4 regions of the Pseudomonas sp. PL-6 genome follow, and region 4 is predicted to be linked to each of the others. Evidence: riboswitches for the same ligand, from Rfam matches in the RefSeq annotation. Region 4 holds a riboswitch; each other region holds the start of a gene.
What was found. A riboswitch is a leader RNA that binds a small molecule or an ion and turns the genes downstream of it on or off. The one in region 4 is predicted to bind cobalamin.

Region 1: linked by a shared signal. The riboswitch ahead of ACW9UL_RS03525 (energy-coupling factor ABC transporter permease) and the one ahead of ACW9UL_RS19880 (TonB-dependent receptor domain-containing protein) in region 4 are both predicted to bind cobalamin.
Region 2: linked by a shared signal. The riboswitch ahead of cobO (cob(I)yrinic acid a,c-diamide adenosyltransferase) and the one ahead of ACW9UL_RS19880 (TonB-dependent receptor domain-containing protein) in region 4 are both predicted to bind cobalamin.
Region 3: linked by a shared signal. The riboswitch ahead of cobW (cobalamin biosynthesis protein CobW) and the one ahead of ACW9UL_RS19880 (TonB-dependent receptor domain-containing protein) in region 4 are both predicted to bind cobalamin.

Annotation. Positions count from the first base shown of each region.
Region 1 covers NZ_CM134189.1:794,179-796,368, forward strand. The annotation lists gene ACW9UL_RS03520 (carbonic anhydrase) at 1-388, opposite strand, end outside; cobalamin riboswitch at 712-910, shown strand; gene ACW9UL_RS03525 (energy-coupling factor ABC transporter permease) at 966-1,646, shown strand; gene ACW9UL_RS03530 (hypothetical protein) at 1,656-2,190, opposite strand, start outside.
Region 2 covers NZ_CM134189.1:3,582,007-3,584,196, forward strand. The annotation lists gene ACW9UL_RS15160 (cobyrinic acid a,c-diamide synthase CobB) at 1-491, opposite strand, end outside; gene cobO (cob(I)yrinic acid a,c-diamide adenosyltransferase) at 488-1,099, opposite strand; cobalamin riboswitch at 1,273-1,477, opposite strand; gene ACW9UL_RS15170 (hypothetical protein) at 1,517-1,837, opposite strand; gene ACW9UL_RS15175 (O-methyltransferase) at 1,844-2,190, opposite strand, start outside.
Region 3 covers NZ_CM134189.1:23,964-26,153, reverse strand. The annotation lists gene cobN (cobaltochelatase subunit CobN) at 1-260, opposite strand, end outside; gene cobW (cobalamin biosynthesis protein CobW) at 334-1,383, opposite strand; cobalamin riboswitch at 1,483-1,678, opposite strand; gene ACW9UL_RS00135 (cobalamin biosynthesis protein) at 1,813-2,190, shown strand, end outside.
Region 4 covers NZ_CM134189.1:4,562,493-4,564,682, forward strand. The annotation lists gene dxs (1-deoxy-D-xylulose-5-phosphate synthase) at 1-577, shown strand, start outside; cobalamin riboswitch at 651-853, shown strand; gene ACW9UL_RS19880 (TonB-dependent receptor domain-containing protein) at 945-2,190, shown strand, end outside.

The DNA of each region.
Region 1 (2,190 bases), 1.5 Mb from region 4:
AGTGCGCGACCATCGGGAATGCCCGCCCGGCGATGTGCTCCTCGCTTGGCGTGTGGAAATGGAACTGCACCAGGCGGTAGGGCTCGCCGTCGATCTCGACGCCGCCGGCATTGGCCAGGTTCACCTGGACGGTGTGGCCGTTGTTCACTACCTCCGCTGGGCTGGCCTGGTAGTCGAACATGATGCGCGGCAGGGAGGCTCGCGTGGCATCGCGGATGTCGATCGGCGATTGGGCATGGCCAATCGCGCAGGTTTCGTAGCCTGGGGCCAGCTGGGACCAGTGTGCGGGGCCCTCCTTGCCCTGGTAGTTCCAGTGCGGTTGCTGCTCGGCAGCCATGGCGCCGGTTGCGAACAGGGCTGTCAACGCGACGATCAGGGGTTTCTTCATATACGCTCTCGTTACCGGATGATGGATCTGCGGGCTCGCGTGATCTGCAGTCGGCGCGGGTGCAGAAATACTACGATTGCCTTGTAATAAATGGTTACACATGCCCGCGCGCAACGTGACGGTTGCCGCACTGGCGGGGAAGCGAGCGCCTCCAGTCAGCATCTGCTCAGCCAGCGAGGCGCTCCTGCCGCGGATGCCCCTCAGCCGTCGCGCCGCGAGCGACAGATCAGTGACAGACCCGGCTCTGGCGGGTTCCGAATCTCGCCGAGGAGCCTGGTGCGGGCGCGGTTGAGAGCGGGCGCTGTCTTTTGTCCGTGCGGCCGGGTAAGGTGGCCGCCGATGGTTTCGGCCCCAGGGTCGGATGAAAAGGGAACAGGGTGCGGCGCCGCGTCGCCAATGCCCTGGCTGCCCCCGCAACTGTAAGCGGCGAACGACGCCCATATGCCACTGGCCCACAGGCCGGGAAGGCGGGCGAAGTGTCGAGCCGCGAGCCAGGAGACCTGCCATCGCCGTCGGGCGCTTGCGCCCATCCCCTCCATCCGGATCGTCGCGCGGTGGGCGCGACCAAGGAACCCTTATGCATATCGAACCCGGCGTCGTCGAAGGCGCCAAGATCCTGCTCAGCTACGCCACTGCCGTCACCGGCCTCGGCCTGACCGCCAAACTGGCCCGCGATGCCATCCGCGACAACGGCGGGGTGGTCGCCCTGGCGCTGCGCAGCCTGTTGACCACCGCCCTGGTGTTCTGCTTCTTCGAGGTCTTGCCGCGTCATCCGGTGGGCGTCTCGGAGGTCCACCTGATCCTCGGCTCGACCCTGCTGCTGCTGTTCGGCGCCGGCGCCGCGGCCATCGGTCTGGCCGTCGGCCTGCTGTTGCAAGGGCTGCTGTTCGCCCAGTTCGACCTGCCGCAGTACGGCATGAACGTCACCACCCTGCTGCTGCCGCTGTGGGGCATCCAGCTGCTGGCCAAGCGCATCGTCGCGCCGGGCACCGCCTACGTGGATCTCTCCTACAAGCAGGCGCTGGCGCTGTCGACCGCCTACCAGGGCGGCATCGTCGCCTGGGTGGCGTTCTGGGCCTTCTACGGTCAGGGCTTCGCCGGCGACAACCTGGCGGCGGTGGGCAGCTTCGGCCTGGCCTACATGAGCGTGATCCTGATCGAGCCGCTGATCGATCTGGGCGTGCTGGCCGCGGCCAAGGCGCTGGCGCGTTTCAGCCAGGGCCCGCTGTTCAACGTGCGCCTGCATCAGGCCGCCTGACCCGCAACGCTACTTGCGGCGCTGCCAGATCATCTTGCCGGTATTGCTCTCGGTGACCAGGTACGGGTCGCTGAAGCGATAGTAAGCGGCGGGCTGGTAGTCGGCGGCGCCGTCCAGGCGCACCTGCAGCACGCCGTTGTCGCTGCGCCAGCGGCCGCGGTACTGCAGTTCGCCCGGGCTGTTGAAACTCCAGTCGCTGCCGCCGCCGGCCGCCAGGCTCCATTGTGCGACGCTGCCGTCGGCGCCCAGCTGCAGGGTCAGCAGGGTGGTGAAGGCGGCGAAGCTGGCGCCGCCGCTGTTGATCTGCTTCTCGTGAATCCAGGTGCCGATCAGCGCCGGGTCCAGGCGTTTCGCCGCGACTGGCGCGTCGGCCGGCGCGCCACGCTGGAACAGCGCCTGGCGCTCCAGCACCTGGCCGTTGCGCGGGTCGCGCGCGGCGATGCTGACGTTGAGCATGGCGTTGGCGTAGGTGGCGTTCATATTGGCGATCACCAGCCCGGACTGCGGGTCGCTGATCTCGGCGCGCAGCAACTGGCCGTCGTAA
Region 2 (2,190 bases), 980 kb from region 4:
AGCGCAGCGCGCAGGATCTCGCCGTGACGGGCGCTGGCCACCCGGTTGCCGAGCACGCCGGCGAACGGCAGGTCGGGCTGGAAGGTCGCCAGGCCATGGGCCAGGGCGCCGAAGGTCTGGGCCATGGCCGAACCGTCGATCACCCCCAGCACCGGCACGCCGAACTGCCGCGCCAGGTCGGCCGCCGAGGGCTGGCCGTCGAACAGGCCCATCACCCCCTCGATCAGGATCAGCTCGGCCTCGCCCGCCGCCTGCCAGAGCAGGCGGCGGCTCTCCGCCTCGCCGACCATGGCCAGGTCGAGCTGGTACACCGGCGCGCCGCTGGCGCGGGCGAGGATCATCGGGTCGAGGAAATCCGGGCCGCACTTGAACACCCGCACCCGCCGACCCTGACGGCTGTGCAGGCGCGCCAGGGCGGCGGTGACGGTGGTCTTGCCCTGCCCCGAGGCTGGCGCGGCGATCAGCAGCGCCGGGCACTGGCGCGAGGTCAAAACTCCACCCCCTTCTGCGCCTTCACCCCGGCCTTGAAGGCATGCTTGACCAGGCCCATCTCGGTCACCGTATCGGCCGCCTCGATCATCCCCGGCAAGGCGCCGCGCCCGGTCACCACCACATGCTGCGAGAGCGGCCGCGCCTGGATATCGGCGAGCACGGCAGCGAGCTGCAGATAGCCGTGCTTGAGGGCGATGTTCAGCTCGTCCAGCACCACCAGGCCGACGCCCTCGTCGTTCAGCAGGCGCTGCGCAACGGCCCAGGCCTCGCCCGCCTTGGCGATATCGCGCTGGCGATCCTGGGTCTCCCAGGTGAAGCCCTCGCCCATCACGTGGTAGCTGACTTCCTCGGGAAAACGGCGGAAGAAGGCCTCCTCGCCGGTGCTGGCGGCGCCCTTGATGAATTGCACCACGCCGACTTTGATGCCGTGGCCGAGGGCGCGGGCGACCATGCCGAAGGCGCTGCTGCTCTTGCCCTTGCCGTTGCCGCTGTGCACCAGCAGCAGGCCGTACTGGTCCTGGGCCTGGGCGATCTTCGCGTCGATCAGCGCCTTCTTGCGCGCCATGCGCGCCTGGTGCCGGGCGTCGCGATCAGCCGATTCGCTCATCGAAGTTTCCTGGTCTGCGGGCATCCGGGCGCGGGCCGCCGTGCACGACTGGCAAGCTGGCGTGGCGGCATCGTTGCGCTCCCGAACACAGTGGGCTGGACAAGGCAGGCGGAGAACGGCGCGCGCAGGCCACCGGGAAGGCGAGCCCGCACGCCAGACAACGCCCTCCGCGATGCCGTGGACTGCAGCAGGCCGGTCTCCGGGCTTGTGAGCGAGCCTCGCGGGCTAGCGCCGCGCCTTCCCATGCACGAAGCACAGTGGCAATAGAGCGGCGTTTGACTCACCTACCGTTGCGGGGGCAGCGCCGGATTCTGTACCGGCTTCCCTGTTTCACCTCGTACGCGCTTGGCGTCGGGCACCTGAAGCAAGGCGCGCAGGGTAGAGGCTGGCCGCCTCGCCCGTCAACGCCGGCGCGACTCAGTGGCGGGGGACGAAGCCGGCCGGCTTGCGCGCCAGCCACTCGACGAAGCCGCGCAAGCGCTCGTCGCCCAGCAACGCTTCGCGGCTGTTGTAGCTCAGTGCCAGCTCCTTCTCGCTGAACAGCCGGTGGATCTGGTTATGGCAGGCGCGACAGACCCAGAGCGTGGCCGTGATGCGTTCGTGGCGGGGATAGCGCTTCTGCACATAGGCCTTGTCGTGCAGGGCCTTGGGGATCAGGTGGTGACGGGTCAGCGCCACCGACCGCGCGCACAGTTCGCAGGCGTCGGGCTGGGGCGGCAGGCGGATGGCGTCGGCCACGGCGGCTCAGCGCTTGCGGCACAGGGTCAGGCCGTCGCCCAGCGGCAGCAGCGACAGCTCGACGCGCGCATCGTCCTTGAGCGCCCGGTTCAGCGCCTGAATGGCGCGGGTGTCGGCGCTGTCCGGCTGCGGCTGCAACACCCGACCGCTCCACAGGGTGTTGTCGAACAGCAGCAGGCCGCCCTGGCGCAACAGGCGCAGCGCCTGCTCCAGGTAGGTCGGGTAGTTGGCCTTGTCGGCGTCGACGAAGATCAGGTCGAAGTCGCCCTGCCCTTCACCCTCCAGCGCCGCCAGGCTGTCCAGCGCCGGGCCCATACGCCATTGGATACGCTCGGCCAGACCGGCCTCGGCGA
Region 3 (2,190 bases), 700 kb from region 4:
TGCACCGAGATCAGGATGACCTTGGCGTGCTGCAGCACCTGCTCGACGTAGTAGTCCACCGAGGCGTGGTTGCTCAGCTGCGCCGGGCTGGCCAGGCGCAGGCTGGGGTAATCGTCCGGCAGCTGCCGCGCGGCCTCGGCCAGCAAGGACAGGTGCGAATCGCCGGTGCACAGGATCACCAGCTCGGCCGGGGTCTGGCCGAGGTCGGCGATGCTGTCGGCCGGTAGCTGGGCGCCGGGCTGGGTGCGTAGAAGGTGCATCAGAGGTCCCGATAAATCGCCGGCAAGCCGGCTCCTGCGGGATGTGTAGGAGCCGGCTTGCCGGCGATCACCATCAAACCAGCGCCGCTTGCAGCTCGGCTTCGATGGCCGCGCGGTCGAGCTGCTGGCCGATCAGCACCAGGCGGCTCAGGCGCGGCTCGTCGGCCTGCCAGGCGCGGTCGAAGTGGCGGTCGAAGCGCTGGCCGACACCCTGGACCAACAGACGCATCGGTTTGCCAGGGATGGCGGCGAAGCCCTTGACCCGCAGGATGCCGTGTTTGCCCACCGCGTCCTTCAGCGCGGGCAGCAGGCGCGCCTCCTCGGCTTCGGGTAGTTCCACGTGGAACGAAGCGAATTCTTCGTGATCGTGGTCGTCGTCTTCATCGTCGTGATGGGTGCGGCGGCTGTCGATATGCAGCTCGGTTTCGCTGTTCAGGCCCAGCAGCACGTCCAGCGGCAGCTCGCCGCCGTGCGCCTCGATCACCTTGATCGCTGGCGGCAATTCCTCGGCCACCTCCGCGCGCACCGCGGCCAGCGCCTCGGCGTCGAGCAGGTCGGCCTTGTTGAGGATCACCAGGTCGGCGCTGGCCAGCTGATCGGCGAACAGCTCGTGCAGCGGCGATTCGTGGTCGAGGTTGGGGTCGAGCTGGCGCTGCGCGTCCACCTGCTCGGGGAAGGCGGCGAAGGTGCCGGCCAGCACAGCCGGGCTGTCGACTACGGTGATCACCGCATCGACGGTGCAGGCGTTGCGGATTTCCGGCCAGTTGAAGGCCTGCACCAGCGGCTTGGGCAGGGCCAGGCCGCTGGTCTCGATCAGGATATGGTCCAGATCGTCACGCCGCGCCACCAACTCGCGCATCACCGGGAAGAACTCCTCCTGTACGGTGCAGCACAGGCAGCCATTGGCCAGCTCGAAGACGCGGCCCATGGCCTCTTCCTCGCTGCAGCCGATGGCGCACTGCTTGAGGATCTCGCCGTCGATGCCCAGCTCGCCGAACTCGTTGACGATCACCGCGATACGGCGCCCCTCGGCGTGAGCCAGCAGATGGCGCAACAAGGTGGTTTTGCCGGCACCGAGAAAACCGGTGACGATGGTGACGGGCAGTTTGGCGAGGGTTTTCATGGATGGCCCCGTGGCGACGATAAATTCGGCGGACGGGGACGGGCAGACAGGCAGGCAGGCGCGAGCGTGCTGGCCGCGTCGGATCACCCCGTCCGAACAGTTGGCTGACGAAACGAGGCAGGTCTCCTGGCTCACGGGTTGCGCGGCGCGCATCCCTTCACCTTCCCGCCGGTTGGCAGTGGTCTAACGAAGGGCATAACCGTTTACAGTTGCGGGGGCAGCCAGGGCATCGACCCTGTTCCCTCTTAGCTTCCCGGCGGCACTGCCGGGAAGAACCTCGAACGCGAGAAGGCTACGCAGGCCGCGGCGCTCGGTCAATCGCGGTTGACCGGTGGGGGGCGCCATGTTGAGCTACGCCGCCACTCAGCCCGAATACCGCTTATGCTGCCCGCCTCTTCCACATGCCGCTCAGCATCGCCGCCGCAGGTCGTGGCCGGACTGGGCTGCCGCCGTGGCTGCAGCCTGGACGAGCTGAAAGCCCTGCTTATCCACAGCCTGAGCCAGCATGAGCTGACTGTGGATAACCTGGCCGGATTGGCCAGCATCGCCCACAAGCGCGAGGAAACGGCACTGCAGGAACTGGCCGAGCAGCTGAAGCTGAGGCTGCAGTTCTTCAGCAGCGAAGAACTCGCGCCTCAGCAGTCGGCCACCGGCGGCAGCGCCCTGGTCCAGTCCGTCACCGGCAGCCCCGCGGTGGCCGAGCCCTGTGCCCTGGCCCTGGCCGCCCGCCTGGGCGCCACGCCTCGTCTGCTCGGCGAGAAAAACCGCACGGCCAACGCCACCTGTGCGCTGGCCACTTTCGAGAGA
Region 4 (2,190 bases):
CAGCTTCGATATCTCCTACCTGCGCTGCATCCCCGGCATGCTGGTGATGACCCCGAGCGACGAGAACGAGCTGCGCCGCATGCTCACCACCGGCTACCTGTTCGACGGCCCGGCGGCGGTGCGCTACCCGCGCGGCAGCGGCCCCAACGCCACCATCGACCCAGGCCTGGCGCCGCTGGAAATCGGCAAGGGCCTGATCCGTCGCCAGGGCCGTCGCGTCGCCCTGCTGGCCTTCGGCGTGCAACTGGCCGAGGCGCTGCAGGTCGGCGAGACGCTGGACGCCACGGTGGTCGACATGCGTTTCGTCAAACCGCTGGACGCCGCCCTGCTGCGCGAACTGGCGGCCAGCCACGAGCTGCTGGTGAGCATCGAGGAAAACGCGGTGATGGGCGGCGCCGGCAGCGCGGTCGGCGAGTTCCTCGCCGCCGAGAACATCGTCAAGCCGCTGCTGCAGCTGGGCCTGCCCGACTACTACGTCGAACACGCCAAGCCGGCGCAGATGCTCAAAGAATGCGGCCTCGACCAGGCCGGCATCGAAGCCGCGGTGCGCACGCGACTGGCCCAGTTGCCCGCCTGAACATGAGACCCGCTCATCGCTGAATGAGCGGACCTTGCTTGTCATTCATCCCGCCGCGCACTAGGGTGCGCGGCATTGCATGTTCCGCCAGGGTGCGCCGCTAACACGGCGTGAAACGGGAAGTCGGTGCGCCCATCCGGGCAATCCCGACGCTGCCCCCGCAACGGTAATCGACGGCAGGCCGCAAGCCTGCACCTTGTCCACGGCCACTGGGTATTCCCGGGAAGGCGGACCGGGGTCGTGAGCCCGGAGACCGGCCCCGGCGGTGCGACTGGTGTTGCGGAGGGCCGCACCGTCAAGCGCCGCCCTGCGCGCGCTTGCCCCCTGCCCTCCTCGAACGTCTGCCGACCTTTGAGGAATACCCCTGATGAAACTGTCCCCCCTGGCCCTGGCCATCGCCGTTCTGCCCGGCCTCGCCCTGGCCGCCGAACCCTACGCCGCCGAGCCGCTGGTGATCACCTCCGGGCGCCTGGCCGAACCGCAAGCCCAGGCCACCGCCGCCACCACGGTGTTCGAGCGGGCGGATATCGAGCGTTTGCAGGTCAGCAGCGTGCCCGATCTGCTCAGCCGCGTTCCCGGCGTATCCATCGTGCAGAACGGCGGCCGCGGCAGCCTGACCAGCCTGTTTCTGCGTGGCGCCAACGCCAACCAGACTCTGGTGCTGGTCGACGGCGTGCGTCTGAATGCCGCCGCCAGCGGCCTGGCCCGCCTGGAATTCCTCAGCCCCGAGCAGATCGAGCGCATCGAGGTGGTGCGCGGCCCACGTTCGGCGCTGTATGGCGCCGACGCCATCGGCGGAGTGATCCAGATTTTCACCCGCCAGGGCGAGGCCGGCCTGCAACCGCGCCTGCGCCTGGCCGCCGGTAGCCAGCAGACCTTCGAACGCAGCCTGGGACTGTCCGGCGGCGACCAGCGCACGCGCTTCGACCTCGGCGCCAGCCTGGTCGAGCGCGCCGGCTTCGACCGCTCAGCAGACGCTCGCGGCTATGACGGCGACCACGACGGCCTGCGCCGCAAGGCCTTCAACCTGAGCCTGCAGCACCGCTTCAACGAACGCCTCGAAGGCGGTCTGAGCCTGCTCGAACAGCATGGCGAGAGCGAGTACGACGACCTGTTCAGCTTCGTGCCGGGCAACCCCAGCGAGCGCTTCAGCGTTTCCACTGCCGCCGCCCATCTCGAGGCGCAGCTCGCCGAGCGCTGGAGCAGTCGCCTGGAGCTCGGCCACGGCGAGGACAAGAGCGACAACCGCGACCCGCTGAACGCCAGTAACAACTATCAGTACAACACCTACCGCGACAGCGCGGGCTGGCTCAACACCCTGCAACTGAGCGACGCCCAGCAGCTGCTGCTCGGTCTCGACTGGTACGAGGACCGCCTGGGCAGCGACAGCGAGTTCAGCCAGACCGAGCGCTGGAACCGGGCCGCCTTCGTCCAGCACCGCTTCCGTGGCGAGGGCTTCGCCACCGAGCTGGGCCTGCGCCACGACGACAACCAGCAGTTCGGCAGCGAGAACACCTGGAACGCGGCACTGAGCCTGGACCTGAGCGAGCGTCTCGAACTGCTGCTGAGCTACGGCGAGGGCTTCCACGCGCCCACCTTCAACGACCTGTATT